4 regions of the Yokenella regensburgei genome follow, and region 4 is predicted to be linked to each of the others. Evidence: predicted binding sites of a transcription regulator. Region 4 holds the regulator's gene; each other region holds the start of a gene.
The links. The regulator CRP, encoded in region 4, controls carbon source genes, mostly activating them, when cyclic AMP is high. The targets are predictions, from matches to a motif close to ATGTGANNNNNNTCACAT.

Region 1 (4,158 bases), on a different contig from region 4:
AGGTGAGCGCCCGCGGTGATTATGTTCCGGCGTGGAAAACGCTGCAGGTAACGCTCCCTGCAGGTGACAAGCGCAAACTGCTGATTAACGGTGTCGCCGCCGATACCTGGGTACGAAACTAAGCCGATAAACTAAGCCGATAGTTTCCATCAGTAACAAAATACGCCATGAGTGTAACTGCTCATGGCGTTTTAATTACGCCAGTTATACCCTCAAAGAGCCCCTTCCCCTGCGGATCCGAGACCATGAAAATAGTAACCGCCGTTTCCATTGCACTACTGCTTAGTTCCACAAGCGCGCTGGCATTTCAGGAAAAACCCGTACAGGAAGTTGCCGCCCAGAGCTCGCAGAAAAATACCCCGGCTCTGAGTCAGTTTTCTGATGACGATAATGATGGTGCAATTGCGCAGGCTTATGGTCCGGCGGCATTCAGTGGCACATCGGTCAGCAGCACTGTTTACCCCATGCCGGTACCACATTCTCAACGGTAAGTGCCCGAGAAAATGGCACCAGACAGTCCCCTCTCCCTTAGGGAGAGGGTCAGGGTGAAGGGAAGTTAACCGTCGATCCCTTTGCTACGCAGATAATCTTCGTAATTACCGGTGAAGTCCACCACGCGCTCTGGCGTAATTTCAATCACGCGGGTCGCCAGCGAGCTCACAAACTCACGGTCGTGGGAAACGAAAATCAGGGTGCCCTGATACATTTCCAGCGCCATGTTCAGCGATTCGATAGATTCCATATCCAGGTGGTTGGTTGGTTCGTCCATTACCAGGATGTTTGGTTTTTCCATCATCAGCTTACCAAACAGCATGCGGCCTTTTTCACCACCGGAGAGCACTTTGGCAGGCTTTTTGATATCGTCCTGGCTGAACAGCAGACGACCCAGAATGCTGCGCACAGCCTGCTCGTCGTCGCCTTCCTGCTTCCACTGGCTCATCCAGTCGAAGACGGTCAGGGAGTTTTCGAACTCATACTCATGGTCCTGCGCGTAGTAACCCACCTGCGCGTTTTCAGACCATTTCACGCTACCGTTGTCAGGCTGAAGCTCGCCTACCAGGGTTTTCAGCATGGTTGATTTACCCACGCCGTTGGCACCGATAATGGCAATCTTCTCGCCCACTTCCAGCAGCAGGTTGAAGTTTTTAAACAGCGGGCCGTCCTCAAAACCTTTCGCCAGCGCTTCGACTTCCAGCGCGTTACGGAACAGTTTCTTATCCTGTTCAAAGCGGATGAACGGGTTCTGACGGCTGGAGGCTTTGACTTCGTCGAGTTTGATTTTATCAATCTGACGAGCGCGCGAGGTCGCCTGACGTGATTTAGAGGCGTTGGCGCTAAAGCGGCTGACGAAGGACTGCAGGTCTGCTATCTGCGCTTTCTTCTTGGCGTTATCCGCCAGCAGACGTTCACGGGCCTGGGTTGCCGCCGTCATGTACTCGTCGTAGTTGCCCGGGTAAACGCGCAGTTCACCGTAATCGAGATCCGCCATGTGGGTGCAGACCATGTTCAGGAAGTGACGGTCGTGCGAGATAATGATCATGGTGCTGTCGCGATCGTTGAGCGTCTGCTCCAGCCAGCGGATGGTGTCGATGTCCAGGTTGTTCGTCGGTTCATCGAGCAGCAGGATATCCGGGTTGGAGAACAGCGCCTGCGCCAGCAGTACACGCAGCTTCCAGCCTGGAGCTACTTCGCTCATCGGGCCGTAGTGCTGTTCCACCGGAATGCCTACGCCAAGCAGCAGCTCACCGGCGCGGGATTCCGCGGAGTAGCCGTCCATTTCACCGTATTTAACTTCCAGATCGGCCACCTTATAGCCGTCCTCTTCGCTCATTTCTGCGAGGCCGTAGATGCGGTCGCGCTCCTGTTTCACTTCCCAGAGCTCCGCGTGACCCATGATCACGGTATCGAGCACGGTAAACTCTTCGAAGGCGAACTGGTCCTGGCGCAGCTTACCGATGCGCTCGTTAGGATCGAGAGAGACGTTGCCCAGCGTCGGTTCGAGATCGCCGCCGAGGATTTTCATAAAGGTGGATTTGCCGCTACCGTTGGCGCCAATCAGGCCGTAACGGTTGCCGCCGCCAAATTTGACGGAGATGTTTTCGAACAGCGGCTTACTGCCGAACTGCATGGTGACGTTGCTGGAGACTAACACGCGAAATACCCTGAGAGAGATGACAAACGGCATAGTATGCCATCAACCGCACCATATTTCACGGATACGGGCATTTTCTTTCCATTATTCCGAAATGCTTCCAACCGCCCGGGGAATTGCTACAGTTGAAACAAACGTAAAAAAAATGTGATTTAGTACACATCCGAATTCCTTGTTGGCAGGAATGCACATATAATGCGCTCCCATTGATGTTTGAATTCTCAATCAACCGCCTACATGGCCCTGATACTTCGCACACATGAAAATGAAACTCTCGACACTTTTTGCGGCGGCACTCGCCGTTGTAGGCTTTTGTAATACGGCATCAGCCGTCACTTACCCACTGCCAACCGACGGTAGCCGTCTGGTGGGTGAGAACCTGGTGACCACCATTCCTGAAGGCAATACCCAGCCGCTGGAGTATTTTGCGGCGAAGTACCAGATGGGCCTGTCTAACATGCTGGAGGCTAACCCTGGCGTGGACACCTACCTGCCGAAAGGCGGCACCGTGCTGAACATTCCTCAGCAGTTGATCCTGCCGGATACCGTGCATGAAGGTATTGTCATCAACAGTGCGGAAATGCGTCTGTATTACTACCCGAAAGGCACCAATACCGTTCTGGTACTGCCAATCGGTATCGGCCAGTTAGGCAAAGATACGCCAATCAACTGGACGACTAAGGTTGAACGTAAGAAAGCGGGCCCGACCTGGACCCCAACGGCGAAAATGCACGCGGAATATGCGGCAGCCGGTGAACCGCTGCCAGCGGTTGTTCCTGCTGGCCCGGACAACCCGATGGGTCTGTACGCGCTGTATATCGGTCGCCTGTACGCTATTCACGGCACCAACGCCAACTTCGGTATCGGCCTGCGCGTGAGCCACGGCTGTGTGCGTCTGCGTAACGAAGACATCAAGTTCCTGTTCGAAAACGTACCGGTAGGTACCCGCGTGCAGTTCATTGATGAGCCAGTGAAAGCCACTACCGAGCCGGATGGCAGCCGTTATGTGGAAGTCCACAACCCGCTCTCCGTGACGGAAGCGCAGTTCACCGGCGGCGAAATCGTACCAATCACCCTGACCAAAGCGGTGCAGACGGTGACCGGTCAGTCTGACGTTGACCAGAACGTACTGAATCAGGCGATTCAGAACCGTTCCGGGATGCCGGTTCGTCTGAACTAATTCAGGCAACAGAGACAAAAAAGGCGGATATTTTATCCGCCTTTTTTATTAGCCGTTATTCACAATCACAATGCCGCCGTGATCGTAGCGGTAGTGGCAATGCGCATATTCCAGCGGCGTACCGTCTTCCAGATACACCACCTGTTCCACCTCCAGCACCGGGTCGGCAGGCTCCTGCACCAGATGCGTTTTATCCAACGCTCCGGCTTTAATTGCCCGAACCACCCGATACGATCCCATGATTTTAAGCTCCAGCGTTTCCTGCACATAGCGAAACACAGAGCTCTCAAGATGACTTTTATTTAGCCCGGGTACCAGCGCCACCGGCATCACGGTCGTGTCGAGAGAAATCACCTCACCGTTGAGCAACCGCAGACGGACAAAATCATACACCGGCGCATCGGCATCAATCATTAGCGCGGTCTGCTCCTGCTCGGAGGGGAAACGCAGTTCAAAGCGCAGTACCTCGCTGCCCACTTTCCCGAGATGCTCCCAGGTCCTGGTGGCGCCAAAATAGTCGCTGCCCGCCAGATCCCACTGCGAGAGCTGGCGGAAGTTTTTACGCACGAAGGTGCCCTGCCCCTGGCGGGTGTAGATAACCCCTTCGACAATCAGCTGACGCATCGCCTGCTGAATGGTCATCCGGCTGGTCCCAAACTCGGCCGCCAGCGCGTGCTGATCGGGTAGCGGTTCGCCATCGTGATACTGCTGGCTGATTATCCGTTTGCGGATTTCCCGCGCGATGGTGAGATACTTCGCCGCCATGCCTGTTCCTTTCGTGGTAAGTGAGCGCCGGCAGGTTACATTTCTTCGCCGTTGCTGTGAA
Region 2 (4,158 bases), on a different contig from region 4:
TCTGGTTCATTTGCTTACCTTGCTAAAATCCGAAAATTATTATTTCTTTGCGCTTTAAATAATATTGGCGAGTGAAATCCCTGTTGCGGGGCACAGTGAAATACAGAAAATTATTTAATATATTATTTTTTAAATTAGCGACGAAACGTTAATAAGCCGCGAATCCGGAAAGCAGTATAGCAAACGTAGGGGATTCCAAAAATGAACAATAATCATGCCAGTCATTCCCTGAAGGAATAACTGTTGAGAGCCTCGTCACGCTGTTTACGAAGTACTCTCTTCCAGATACAGCAGGTACGTCATCGCTTCCTCACGATTGGTACAACACATCTCAACGGAAGGTTTTAAACTACTACATACTTTCGGGCGCAGGCTCGAACCAAAGATATTGCACAGGTTCTCGTCGGAGAGCTGTACGCAACGGGTATTCGCCGGCTTGCCGCCAGGCATTCCGGGGATCGGGCTTGATATTGAAGGTGCCGTACAGCAGGCACCGCAGTCGGGGCGGCATTCCATAATGGCGTCTCTCGGGCGTCAGGTTGCGCACCTTATCACCTTTTCACAAAACCCGCGAATTCCGCTTGCCTGGAAGCCCCGGCGCGAGTACTTTGACGCGATATTTTCGACACCCTTGTACACAGGATTACTGCAATGCCAAGAGCGAATGAGATTAAGAAAGGTATGGTGCTGAACTACAACGGCAAGCTGCTGATTGTAAAAGATATTGACATTCAGTCACCGAGCGCCCGCGGCGCCGCAACGCTGTACAAAATGCGTTTTTCTGACGTCCGTACCGGTCTTAAAGTAGAAGAGCGTTTTAAAGGTGATGACATTCTGGATACCGTGACCCTGACCCGTCGCTTCGTCGATTTCTCCTACGTCGACGGCAACGAATACGTGTTCATGGATAAAGAAGACTACACCCCATATACCTTTACCAAAGATCAGATTGAAGAAGAGCTGCTGTTCATTCCGGAAGGCGGTATGCCGGATATGCAGGTGCTGACCTGGGACGGCCAACTGCTGGCGCTGGAGCTGCCGCAGACTGTCGATCTGGAAATCGTTGAGACGGCGCCGGGCATCAAAGGGGCTTCCGCGAGTTCTCGCACCAAGCCTGCTACGTTGACTACCGGTCTGGTGGTACAGGTTCCGGAATATCTCACCACCGGTGAGAAAATCCGAATCCATATCGAAGAGAAGCGCTACATGGGTCGCGCGGACTGATAAAAAAAGGACGGTAATGACCGTCCTTTTTTATTTTCCCTGCGCTTACAGCAGGTCAGGATATTTGGTCATCTTCAGCGCCAGCTCAACGCCGCGTACTTCCGCCATCCCCTTCAGTCGACCAATCGCCGAATAGCCAGGGTTGGTTTTCTTCTTCAGATCGTCAAGCATCTGGTGCCCGTGGTCCGGGCGGAACGGGATTGGTCGCAGATCGCCCGCTTTCTTACGTCGCTGCTCTTCGCCCAGAATCGCATCAACGACCGCCACCATATTGACGTCGCCGTGCAAATGCGCCGCTTCGTGGAAGGTTTTTGGATTCTCTTCCCGGCAGGTGGAACGCAGGTGGGTGAAGTGGATACGATCGCCAAAGGTTTCAATCATCTTCACCAGGTCGTTATCGGCGCGCACGCCATAAGAGCCGGTACACATGGTGAAGCCGTTGTTGATGCTGTCGACGGTCTCTTTCAGCCACTGCATATCTTCAATAGTGGAAACAATGCGCGGCAGACCGAGGATCGGGCGTGGCGGATCGTCAGGGTGAACCGCCAGACGCACGCCCACCTCTTCCGCTACCGGCACAATCGCCCGCAGGAACACGGCCATATTGTCACGCAGCTGAGCTTTGCTGATGTTGTCATACTCCGCCAGACGTGCGCGGAACTGATCGAGGGTATAGCCCTCTTCGGCGCCCGGCAGCCCCGCGATAATATTGCGGGTCAGTTTTTCAATTTCTGCAGCACTCATCGCGTTGAAGTAGGCTTGCGCCTGGCGCTGCTCTTCTTCGCTGTAGTCCGCTTGCGCGCCTTCACGTTTAAGGATATGCAGTTCAAAGGCAGCGAAAGCAATCTGGTCAAAACGCAGCGCACGTGAGCCGTCCGGCAGCTGATACTCGAGGTCGGTACGGGTCCAGTCGAGAATAGGCATGAAGTTGTAGCAGACGGTATCAATACCGCAGGCCGCGAGGTTACGGATGCTCTGCTGATAGTTAGCAATCCAGGTCGCGTATTCGCCGCTGTGGGTTTTGATATCTTCGTGGACCGGGATGCTCTCAACCACCGACCAGGTCAGTCCTTTTTCAGCCAGCATCGCCTGACGCTTCTGAATATCTTCAATCGGCCAGACCTGGCCATTCGGAATGTGGTGCAGTGCGGTCACAACACCGGTGGCGCCCGCCTGGCGCACATCATCAAGCGATACCGGATCGTTCGGTCCATACCAACGCCAGGTTTGCTCCATTGTCTCACCCTCTCAAGTTGTTATACCAATAATGGAAAGCTGAATGACGACTACCATACAGGCTTAAGCAAAATGATCAACATAACGCGCCAGGTTGATTGATCCAGCTCACAATCCACAGAGAAATACGGCACACCAATTTCAATTGCTGTCATATAACTTTACACTGACAATTGTTAACCATTAGTTATCCAGGTGTATATATAATGAAGAACATCGCCACCACCGCCCTGCCTGACAGCGTGCAGCTCCCCACCTATGACCGGCAGGCTCTGCGCTCGCGGATCGTGCACTTTGGCTTTGGTGCCTTCCACCGGGCACACCAGGCGTTACTGACTGACCGGGTGCTTAACGCCCGCGGTGGTGACTGGGGTATTTGCGAAATAAGCCTGTTCAGCGGCGACGTTCTGATGGCACAGCTTCGCGAGCAGGATCACCTTTTTACAGTGCTGGAGAAAGGCGCTGAGGGCAACCAGGCCATTGTTGTTGGCGCGGTACACGAGTGTCTTAACGCACGTCTCGATTCACTGGCCGCGATTATCGAAAAATTCTGCGAGCCGCAGGTGGCGATCGTTTCATTGACCATCACCGAGAAGGGTTACTGCATCGACCCGGCAACCGGCAGCCTTGACGTCAACCAACCGCGTATCATTCACGACCTGGAGAATCCGACGGAACCGCACTCAGCGCCGGGCATTCTGGTGGAAGCGCTCCACCGCCGCCGCGAGCGTGGTCTCTCTCCTTTCACGGTGCTGTCATGTGACAATATTCCCGACAATGGCCACGTGGTGAAGCACGCGGTCCTCGGGATGGCCAGCAAACGCTCACCTGAACTGGCAACCTGGATTGCGGACAACGTGAGTTTCCCCGGTACGATGGTTGACCGCATCGTGCCTGCGGCAACCGATGAATCGCTCGCCGAAATCGAGGCTGTGCTCGGGGTGGCCGATCCTTGCGCCATTAGCTGCGAACCGTTTATCCAGTGGGTGGTGGAGGATAATTTTGTCGCCGGTCGTCCGGAGTGGGAAGCCGCGGGCGTCCAGATGGTGGAAAACGTACTCCCCTGGGAACAGATGAAACTCAGGATGCTCAACGGCAGCCACTCATTCCTCGCCTGGCTGGGCTATCTCGCCGGTTTTCAGCACATCAGCGACTGCATGCAGGATGTGGCATATCGTCATGCCGCCAGACGCCTGATGCTTGCAGAGCAAGCCCCAACGCTCAGCATCACCGGCGTTGATCTGAATGCCTATGCCGACAGCCTGACAGAACGGTTTAGCAATCCGGCGCTGAAGCACCGCACCTGGCAGATAGCGATGGACGGCAGTCAGAAACTACCGCAGCGGATGCTCGACGGTATCCGCATTCATCTGGCCCGCCACACCAACTGGCCGCTGCTGGCGCTGGGCGTTGCCGGCTGGATGCGCTACGTCAGCGGGACGGATGACGCGGGGCAGGCTATCGACGTGCGCGATCCGCTGGCGGATAAAATTCGTACTCTGGTGGACAACTCCACCGAATCAGACCGCGTTTCGGCACTGCTGACCCTCAGCGAAATTTTTGGTGCAGACCTGCCGCGAAATCCTCAGTTTGTCGCCGCCGTGGATCACGCCTGGCAAAAACTCTGTACTCTGGGTGCTCGTCAGGCGCTCATTTCCACCCTGAATCTTTAACAGTTTCTGCTATTTAGCGGGCAGA
Region 3 (4,158 bases), on a different contig from region 4:
CGGACCGGCCAGTACCCGTTCACGCACCGGCAGGCGGCGATGCTCCGGTACACCGTTTTTAACCCGTTCAACCGCCGCTTCCAGCAGAATAGAAGCCGGAACCACCTCATCCACCAGCCCTACTTTCAGCGCCTGACGCGCCCGAAGCTGTTTACCGGTCAGGATCATCTCAAGCGCAGTGCTGACGCCAATCAACCGTGGCAAACGCTGAGTGCCGCCTGAGCCCGGCAGCAAACCCAGCTGCACTTCCGGCAAACCAAGTACGGTTTTTGCGTCATCGGTGCAGAGGCGGGCGTGACAGGCCAGCGCCAGCTCCAGACCACCGCCCAGACAGGCGCCATGAATTGCCGCCACCACCGGAACCGGCATCGCATGGATTTCCGCCATCACCTGCTGGCCCTGCTTCGCCAGCGCTTCGGCCTCCAGCGCCGTTTTGCAACGGCCAATCATGTTGATATCTGCACCGGCAACGAAGTTGTCTTCTTTTGCCGAGATAAGCACGACCCCACGAATATCATGGTTCTCGCGGATCTGACGCAGCAGCGCGCGCACCTCGGTACCGAACTCTGCTTTCAGGGTATTCATTTTCTCGCCGGGTACATCGAGGGTGATGACAGCGACGTTGTCCGGACGGACGTTCAAAGAGAATGCAGACATCGTTTCCATTATTCAGCCTCCAGAACCATTGCCGCGCCCAGCCCGCCGGCTGCGCATGCCGTTACCAGGCCAAACCCTCCGCCGCGTCGACGCAGCTCGTGCAGCGTCTGGGTAATCATTCGCGCGCCGGTGGCGGCAAACGGGTGCCCGTAGGCAATCGAGCCACCGAGGACGTTAAATTTGCTGTCGTCGATCTCGCCGGTCGCGTGCGAACGCCCCAGCACTTCACGGGCAAAGCGTTCGCTACCAATCAGCTGCACGTTTGCCAGCGTCTGGGCGGCGAAAGCCTCATGCATATCGATAAGGGTCAGATCGTTAAGGGTGAGCCCGGCGCGATCCAGCGCCAGCGGCGTCGACCACGCGGGACCCAGCAGCATATCCTGCCAGACATCGATGGCGGTAAACGCATAGCTGCGCAGATAGCCGAGCGGCTTCAGGCCCAGCTCTTTTGCCCTCGACTCCGTCATCAGGATAACCGCTGCCGCACCGTCGGTTAATGGGGTGCTGTTAGCGGCGGTGACGGTACCGTGTTTACGGTCAAACGCCGGGCGCAATTTCGCGTAATCGGCAAGCGTGGAGGCGCCGCGAATGTTGTTGTCTTTAACGACCGGTTCCCGGAACGGCGGCGCGTAGGCGGTCATCACTTCATCCGCCAGTTTACCCTCATCCCAGGCCTGTGCCGCCAGATGATGTGAGCGATGCGCCAGCACATCCTGTTGTTCACGGGTTATGCCGTAGGTTTTCGCCATCTGCTCTGCGGTGTCACCCATACGCAGTCCGGTGGAGTACTCCGCAACCGCGGGCGGAACCGGCAGCAGATCGCGCGGACGAAGGCGCGAGAAAAGTTTCAGCTTCTGCCCGAGGGTACGGGCTTTGTTGGCATCAACCAGCGTGCGCGCCAGCTTTTTACTCACGCCAATCGGTAGCACCGATGAGGAGTCTGCCCCACCGGCGATTCCGGCGCGGATAGTGCCGGCCATCAGGCTTTCGGCGACGTTCGCCACCGCCTGGAAACTGGTGGCGCAGGCGCGGCTGACGCTGTAGGCATCGGTATGCACATTCATTCCGGTACCCAGTACAATTTCGCGGGCGATGTTGGGGGCTTCCGGCATCTGAACCACCTGGCCGAAGACCAGTTGTTCAATCACCTCCGGGGGGATCTCGCTGCGAGCCATCATTTCACCCACCACCATTTTGCCGAGATCCACCGCCGGAACACCGTGGAATACCGTCGCCTGACGGGCAAACGGCGTACGTAATCCGCTGACGATGGCAATGCGATCGCCCTGACGGGTTAGAAGTGGTAATGCCTGACTCATAAAACTCCCCTGTTAACCGAAAACCAGCAAGTGGTCTGACCTGACAACAGTCTTAACTAATTTTTTACATTTAGCCAATCAGGGAGCAAGAAAAGTGGGAGCTAAAACACATTGAAGAGAAAAAGAAAACGCCCCTTTGAAAGGGGCGTTTTGGGGATATTAACGCAGACCGAGCTGGAAGATTAAGGTTTCGGCTTCGCAGCTGAACACAAAGTCGATATCCAGCTTAACGCCACCGTCAACTTCGGTGAAAGTTGGGGTGATAACACACGGCTCAGACTCAACGCCGCGCGCATTTGCGGTCAGTTGGGCCAGCGTTTCTTCTGCTTCTGCACGGTTCGCGAAGACACGGCTGTAAGACGCGGTGCAATCGGTGTTGTCCATAATGGTACCAACATCCATACAGCAGCAAACAGGAGTCTCATCAGCACTGCATTTACTCATCGTAGATTTCCTCTGTGATTGCACCAGGGGTGCCAGATAAACAATGTACTTATTTTACCCCCCAGATTTGGTGCTCTCCAGCAGTTAATGTTGCGAAAAGCCTCAAGTGACAGAAATCACAATTAAAAATGATCTAAAACAAAAATCACCCTTTCTTGTGAGTCGACCTGGTCCCATTTTTGCCAACCAGATCGCGTTTCTGAGATCACATTTGAAAAAATCTATAAACATACTTGCAACATTTCAGCTGGTCAGACCTATACTCAGCGCACTGGTCTGATTTCTCTGAAGTGATACAGACCCTACACTTCGCGCTTCTGTTACGGCATGTAACAAATTTTGTATAAAAATAACTCAATGAGGTTATGGTCATGAGCCAGAAAACCCGGTTTACCCAATCTGCACTCGCAGTCGCAGTGGCACTTGTCTCAACACAAGCCTGGTCTGCAGGTTTCCAGCTAAACGAGTTCTCAACATCTGGTCTCGGCCGTGCCTATTCAGGTGAAGGCGCTATCGCAGATGATGCAGGTAACGCCAGCCGCAACCCGGCGCTTATCATGATGTACGATCGCCCTACCTTCTCGGCAGGTGCGGTATACATCGACCCGGACGTTAACATCTCCGGTAAATCTCCTTACACCGGCCGTAGCACCGACGCAGACAACATTGCGCCGACGGCATGGGTTCCTAACGTTCACTTCGTCATGCCGATTAACGAACAGTTCGGTATTGGTGCTTCCGTCACCTCTAACTACGGTCTGGCGACCGAGTTCAGCAATAACTACATTGCTGGTGAGTACGGCGGTAAAACCGACCTGCAAACCGTTAACCTCAACCTGAGCGGTGCGTACCGTCTGAACGAGAACTGGAGCTTCGGTCTGGGCTTCAACGCCGTGTATGCCGACGCGAAGATCGAACGTTATGCCGGTGAGCAAACTGCAGGTGCACACCTGGCTGCACCAGGCACCCAGATTGCTAAGCTTAAAGGCGACGAATGGGGTTACGGCTGGAACGCCGGTATCCTGTATGAACTGGATAAGAACAACCGCTACGCGTTGACCTATCGTTCAGAAGTTAAAATCGACTTCGACGGCGATTATAAGAGCAACATCAACAGCGCCTTCAACCGCGCACCGGGTGCGGGCACTGCGTTCCCATGGGGAACCTCTGGCTCCACCATCCCAGGTTCTCTGACCCTGAATCTGCCGGAAATGTGGGAAGTGTCTGGTTATAACCGTGTAGCACCGCAGTGGGCGGTTCACTACAGCATCGCATACACCAGCTGGAGCCAGTTCCAGGAGCTGAAAGCCACTGGCTCTAACGGTCAGACGCTGTTCTATAAAGATGAAGGCTTCAGAGATTCCTACCGTATCGCGCTGGGGACCACCTACTACTACGATGATACCTGGACCTTCCGTACCGGTATCGCGTTCGATGACAGCCCGGTTCCGGCTGAAAACCGTTCCATCTCCATTCCGGATCAGGACCGTTTCTGGCTGAGCGCAGGCGCAACCTACGCGTTCAACAAAGATGCTTCTGTTGACGTTGGTGCTTCCTACATGCACGGCCAGAACGTGACCATTAACGAAGGCCCGTACACCTTCCGTTCTGAAGGTAAAGCCTGGCTGTTCGGTACCAACTTCAACTACCGCTTCTAATCAGAAGATCGGTATAAAAAAAGGTGAGCTTCGCGCTCACCTTTTTCTTTTCTGCTTTCTACACCGTTTTACTGCGAATC
Region 4 (4,158 bases):
CGTGCTGGTGTGGTCCGAACTGCACGAGACCGTCAATATTATGTCGCGCAAGCAGTTTAACGGCTGACCCTCCATCACCATTGACTCAGGGAGCTGTTCGCTATGTCGGCCAAACACCCGGTTATTGCAGTCACGGGCTCCAGCGGTGCCGGAACCACAACCACCAGCCTCGCATTTCGTAAGATTTTCTCCCAGCTCAAGCTCCGCGCCGCGGAGGTTGAGGGCGACAGCTTTCATCGCTACACGCGGCCGGAAATGGATATGGCTATCCGTAAGGCGCGCGACCTGGGAAAGCACATCAGCTATTTTGGCCCGGAAGCCAATGACTTTAGCCTGCTCGAACAAACCTTCCACGAGTACGGCCTGAGCGGTAAAGGCCAGTCGCGTAAATACCTGCATACCTATGATGAAGCGGTCCCCTGGGACCAGGTGCCAGGCACCTTCACGCCGTGGCAGCCGTTGCCCGAACCTACCGACGTCTTGTTCTATGAAGGCCTGCACGGCGGCGTAGTGACAAAGGATCAGGATGTCGCCCGTCATGTCGATCTGCTGGTCGGCGTGGTGCCCATCGTCAACCTTGAGTGGATCCAAAAGCTGGTGCGCGACACCGGCGAGCGCGGTCATTCGCGTGAGGCAGTGATGGATTCCGTGGTGCGCTCAATGGAGGACTACATCAACTTCATTACTCCGCAGTTTTCCCGCACCCACATTAACTTCCAGCGCGTCCCGACCGTCGATACCTCGAACCCGTTTGCCGCAAAAGGGATTCCTTCGCTTGATGAGAGCTTCGTGGTCATTCATTTCCGTAATCTGGCGGGAATCGACTACCCATGGCTGTTGGCTATGCTGCAGGGCTCGTTCATTTCACATATGAATACTCTGGTGGTACCGGGCGGGAAAATGGGGCTGGCGATGGAGCTGATCATGGCGCCGTTGGTACAGCGAATCATGGAAGGGAAAAAAATCGGATAAACCTCACCCCTCTTCCGCCGGGAAGGGGGTGAGTGACCACCCGTATTAACATCAGCCTTCAACAACCTCATAGGAATGCGTGATGTTGACGGCTTTTTCCAGCATCAATGCCACCGAGCAATACTTCTCAGCAGACAGATCCACCGCGCGAGAGACGGTTGCATCTTTCAGATCTTTACCGGTCACGATGAAGTGCAGATTGATGTGGGTGAACAGGCGCGGAGCCTCATCACGGCGCTCAGAAGTCAGCTTCACTTCACAATCCGTCACGGCCTGGCGGCCTTTTTGCAGAATAGAGACCACGTCGATGGCGCTGCATCCGCCCGCCGCCATCAGCACCATTTCCATCGGGCTTGGTGCTTTATCTCCAGAGTTGCCATCCATCAAAATCTGATGACCCGAAGCCGACTCACCAAGGAAGGTTAACCCTTCAACCCATTTCACACGCGCTTGCATATTTTTTAACTCCTGAGTTGCAATTTTCTTCACAGATTACGCGCACATAACATTTCTCGCAATGGAAGGCGACGTGCATCATGCTGAAGCGAGACACCAGGAGACATGCGGCGAAAGCTATGCTAAAACATTCGGGATGCAACAGTGTTACATTGATAAATGACATGTCTGCAGAGGACATCACATAAGGCTGCTGAATATACCGTCAGCCCACTTCCCAGGTAGCGGGAAGAATTCGATTGCAACCCAGGGGCAGAAAGACTAATGCCGCTGGAGACAGCTTATAACAGAGGATAATCGCGCATGGTGCTTGGCAAACCGCAAACAGACCCGACTCTCGAATGGTTCTTGTCTCATTGCCACATTCATAAGTACCCGTCGAAGAGCACGCTTATTCACCAGGGTGAAAAAGCAGAAACGTTGTATTACATCGTGAAAGGCTCCGTGGCTGTACTCATCAAGGATGAAGAAGGTAAAGAGATGATCCTCTCTTACCTCAACCAGGGCGATTTCATCGGTGAATTAGGCCTGTTTGAAGAAGGCCAGGAACGTAGCGCCTGGGTGCGTGCTAAAACGGCTTGTGAAGTCGCTGAAATTTCATACAAAAAATTCCGTCAGCTGATCCAGGTAAACCCGGACATCCTGATGCGTCTCTCTTCTCAGATGGCTCGCCGTCTGCAGGTAACGTCTGAGAAAGTGGGCAACCTCGCCTTCCTGGACGTAACGGGCCGCATCGCGCAGACGCTGCTGAACCTGGCGAAACAGCCGGACGCCATGACTCACCCGGACGGGATGCAGATCAAAATCACTCGTCAGGAAATCGGTCAGATCGTGGGCTGCTCCCGTGAAACCGTGGGTCGTATTCTGAAAATGCTGGAAGATCAGAATCTGATCTCCGCACACGGTAAAACCATCGTGGTTTACGGTACCCGCTAAATCATGCCAGACGGCGCGCAACCTACCTCGCGCGCCGTTTTTGTTTTATCACCCATGTGGCGCAGGCTTATCTATCACCCGGAAGTTAACTACGCACTGCGGCAAACGCTGGTGTTGTGTCTTCCTGTGGCTGTGGGTCTGATTCTCGGCCATCTCCAGCAGGGTCTGCTGTTCTCCCTCGTTCCTGCCTGCTGCAACATTGCCGGCCTCGACACGCCGCATAAACGCTTTTTTAAACGCCTGGTCGTCGGCGGCACGCTGTTTGCCGTTTGCAGCCTGATAGTCCAGCTCCTGCTGGCAAAAGACATCCCCCTGCCGCTCATCCTGACCGGCTTGACGATGATACTTGGCGTGACGGCTGAGATTAGCGCCCTGCACGCCCGCCTGCTGCCCGCGTCGCTGATTGCCTCCATCTTCACCCTAAGCCTGGCTGGAAATATGCCGGTCTGGCAGCCGCTGCTGCTGTATGCGCTGGGTACTCTGTGGTACGGGCTCTTTAACTGGTTCTGGTTCTGGATGTGGAAAGAGCAGCCGCTGCGTGAATCCCTGAGCCTGCTGTATCGCCAGCTTGCCGACTACTGTGAAGCGAAGTACAGCCTGCTTACCCAGCACACCGACCCGACCACCGCGCTGCCGCCGCTGCTCAACCGCCAGCAAAAAGCGGTCGATCTGATAAGCCAGTGTTACCAGCAATTGCACATGCTGGCAGCCAACAAAAATCGCGATTACAAACGGCTGCTGCGGGTATTCCAGATGGGGCTCGATTTACAAGAGCATATCTCCGTCAGCCTGCATCAGCCGGAAGAGGTGCAGAAACTGGTGGAGCGCAGCCACGCCGAAGCGGTTATCCGCTGGAATGCCCAGACCATTGCAGCGCGGCTGCGCGAGCTTGCTGACGATATTCTTTATCACCGCTACCCGCACCGCTTCACGATGGATAAGCAGCTTGGCGCGCTGGAGAAAATCGCACGCCAGCATCCGGACAATCCGGTAGGCCAGTTCTGCGCCTGGCATTTCAGCCGTATCGCGCGCGTTCTTCGCACCCAGCGCCCGCTCTACCCTCGTAATCTGATGGCTGACAAAGAGCGTCGCCTGCCGGTTATTCCGGCACTGAGAAGCTATCTGTCGCTGAAGTCGTCGGCGCTGCGCAGCGCCGCACGTATCAGCGTGATGCTGAGCATCGCGAGCCTGATGGGTGCCGCCCTGCACCTGCCAAAACCGTACTGGATCCTGATGACCATCCTGCTGGTCACCCAGAACGGTTATGGCGCGACGCGGGTGAGGATCGTCCACCGTGCAATCGGTACCCTCGCCGGACTGGTGATTGTGGGAAGTACCCTGCACTTCCACGTCCCGGAAGGCTATACGCTAAGTGCGATGCTCATCATCACGCTGGTCAGCTATCTGATTATTCGTAAGAACTACGGTTGGGCGACGGTGGGCTTTACGGTGACCGCGGTATACACCATCCAGCTTCTGACCCTGAACGGTGAGCAGTTTATTGTCGCTCGCTTCATCGATACCATCATTGGCTGTCTGATAGCCTTCGGCGGCATGGTGTGGCTGTGGCCACAGTGGCAGACCGGCCTGCTACGTAAAAACGCCCAGGATGCGCTGGAGGCCGATCAGGAAGCCATTCGCTTGATCCTGAGCGACGATCCGCAGGCACCGGCGCTCGCCTACCAGCGAATGCGGGTCAATCAGGCGCACAATGCGCTGTTCAACTCGCTCAATCAGGCCATGCACGAGCCCGGTTTTAACACTCAATATCTGGAAGATATGAAACTGTGGGTA

Region 1: the regulator CRP is predicted to act here: its motif matches at 2,298-2,315, upstream of ldtB (L,D-transpeptidase).
Region 2: the regulator CRP is predicted to act here: its motif matches at 2,557-2,574, upstream of C7387_RS01840 (mannitol dehydrogenase family protein).
Region 3: the regulator CRP is predicted to act here: its motif matches at 2,525-2,542, upstream of C7387_RS01125 (YfcZ/YiiS family protein).

What each region holds. Positions count from the first base shown of each region.
Region 1 covers NZ_RBIZ01000003.1:2,037,279-2,041,436, forward strand. The annotation lists gene C7387_RS09965 (glycoside hydrolase family 31 protein) at 1-122, shown strand, start outside; gene C7387_RS09970 (hypothetical protein) at 246-491, shown strand; gene C7387_RS09975 (ABC-F family ATPase) at 557-2,152, opposite strand; gene ldtB (L,D-transpeptidase) at 2,412-3,332, shown strand; gene C7387_RS09985 (GntR family transcriptional regulator) at 3,381-4,097, opposite strand; gene C7387_RS09990 (glycoside hydrolase family 1 protein) at 4,133-4,158, opposite strand, start outside.
Region 2 covers NZ_RBIZ01000003.1:374,472-378,629, reverse strand. The annotation lists gene cfa (cyclopropane fatty acyl phospholipid synthase) at 1-10, opposite strand, end outside; gene C7387_RS01855 (YkgJ family cysteine cluster protein) at 265-516, opposite strand; gene yeiP (elongation factor P-like protein YeiP) at 652-1,224, shown strand; gene uxuA (mannonate dehydratase) at 1,270-2,460, opposite strand; gene C7387_RS01840 (mannitol dehydrogenase family protein) at 2,667-4,133, shown strand.
Region 3 covers NZ_RBIZ01000003.1:216,847-221,004, reverse strand. The annotation lists gene fadJ (fatty acid oxidation complex subunit alpha FadJ) at 1-666, opposite strand, end outside; gene fadI (acetyl-CoA C-acyltransferase FadI) at 666-1,976, opposite strand; gene C7387_RS01125 (YfcZ/YiiS family protein) at 2,136-2,420, opposite strand; gene fadL (long-chain fatty acid transporter FadL) at 2,792-4,078, shown strand; gene mlaA (phospholipid-binding lipoprotein MlaA) at 4,147-4,158, opposite strand, start outside.
Region 4 covers NZ_RBIZ01000006.1:13,394-17,551, forward strand. The annotation lists gene C7387_RS18155 (YheU family protein) at 1-67, shown strand, start outside; gene C7387_RS18160 (phosphoribulokinase) at 103-972, shown strand; gene C7387_RS18165 (OsmC family protein) at 1,024-1,428, opposite strand; gene crp (cAMP-activated global transcriptional regulator CRP) at 1,732-2,364, shown strand; gene C7387_RS18175 (YccS/YhfK family putative transporter) at 2,419-4,158, shown strand, end outside.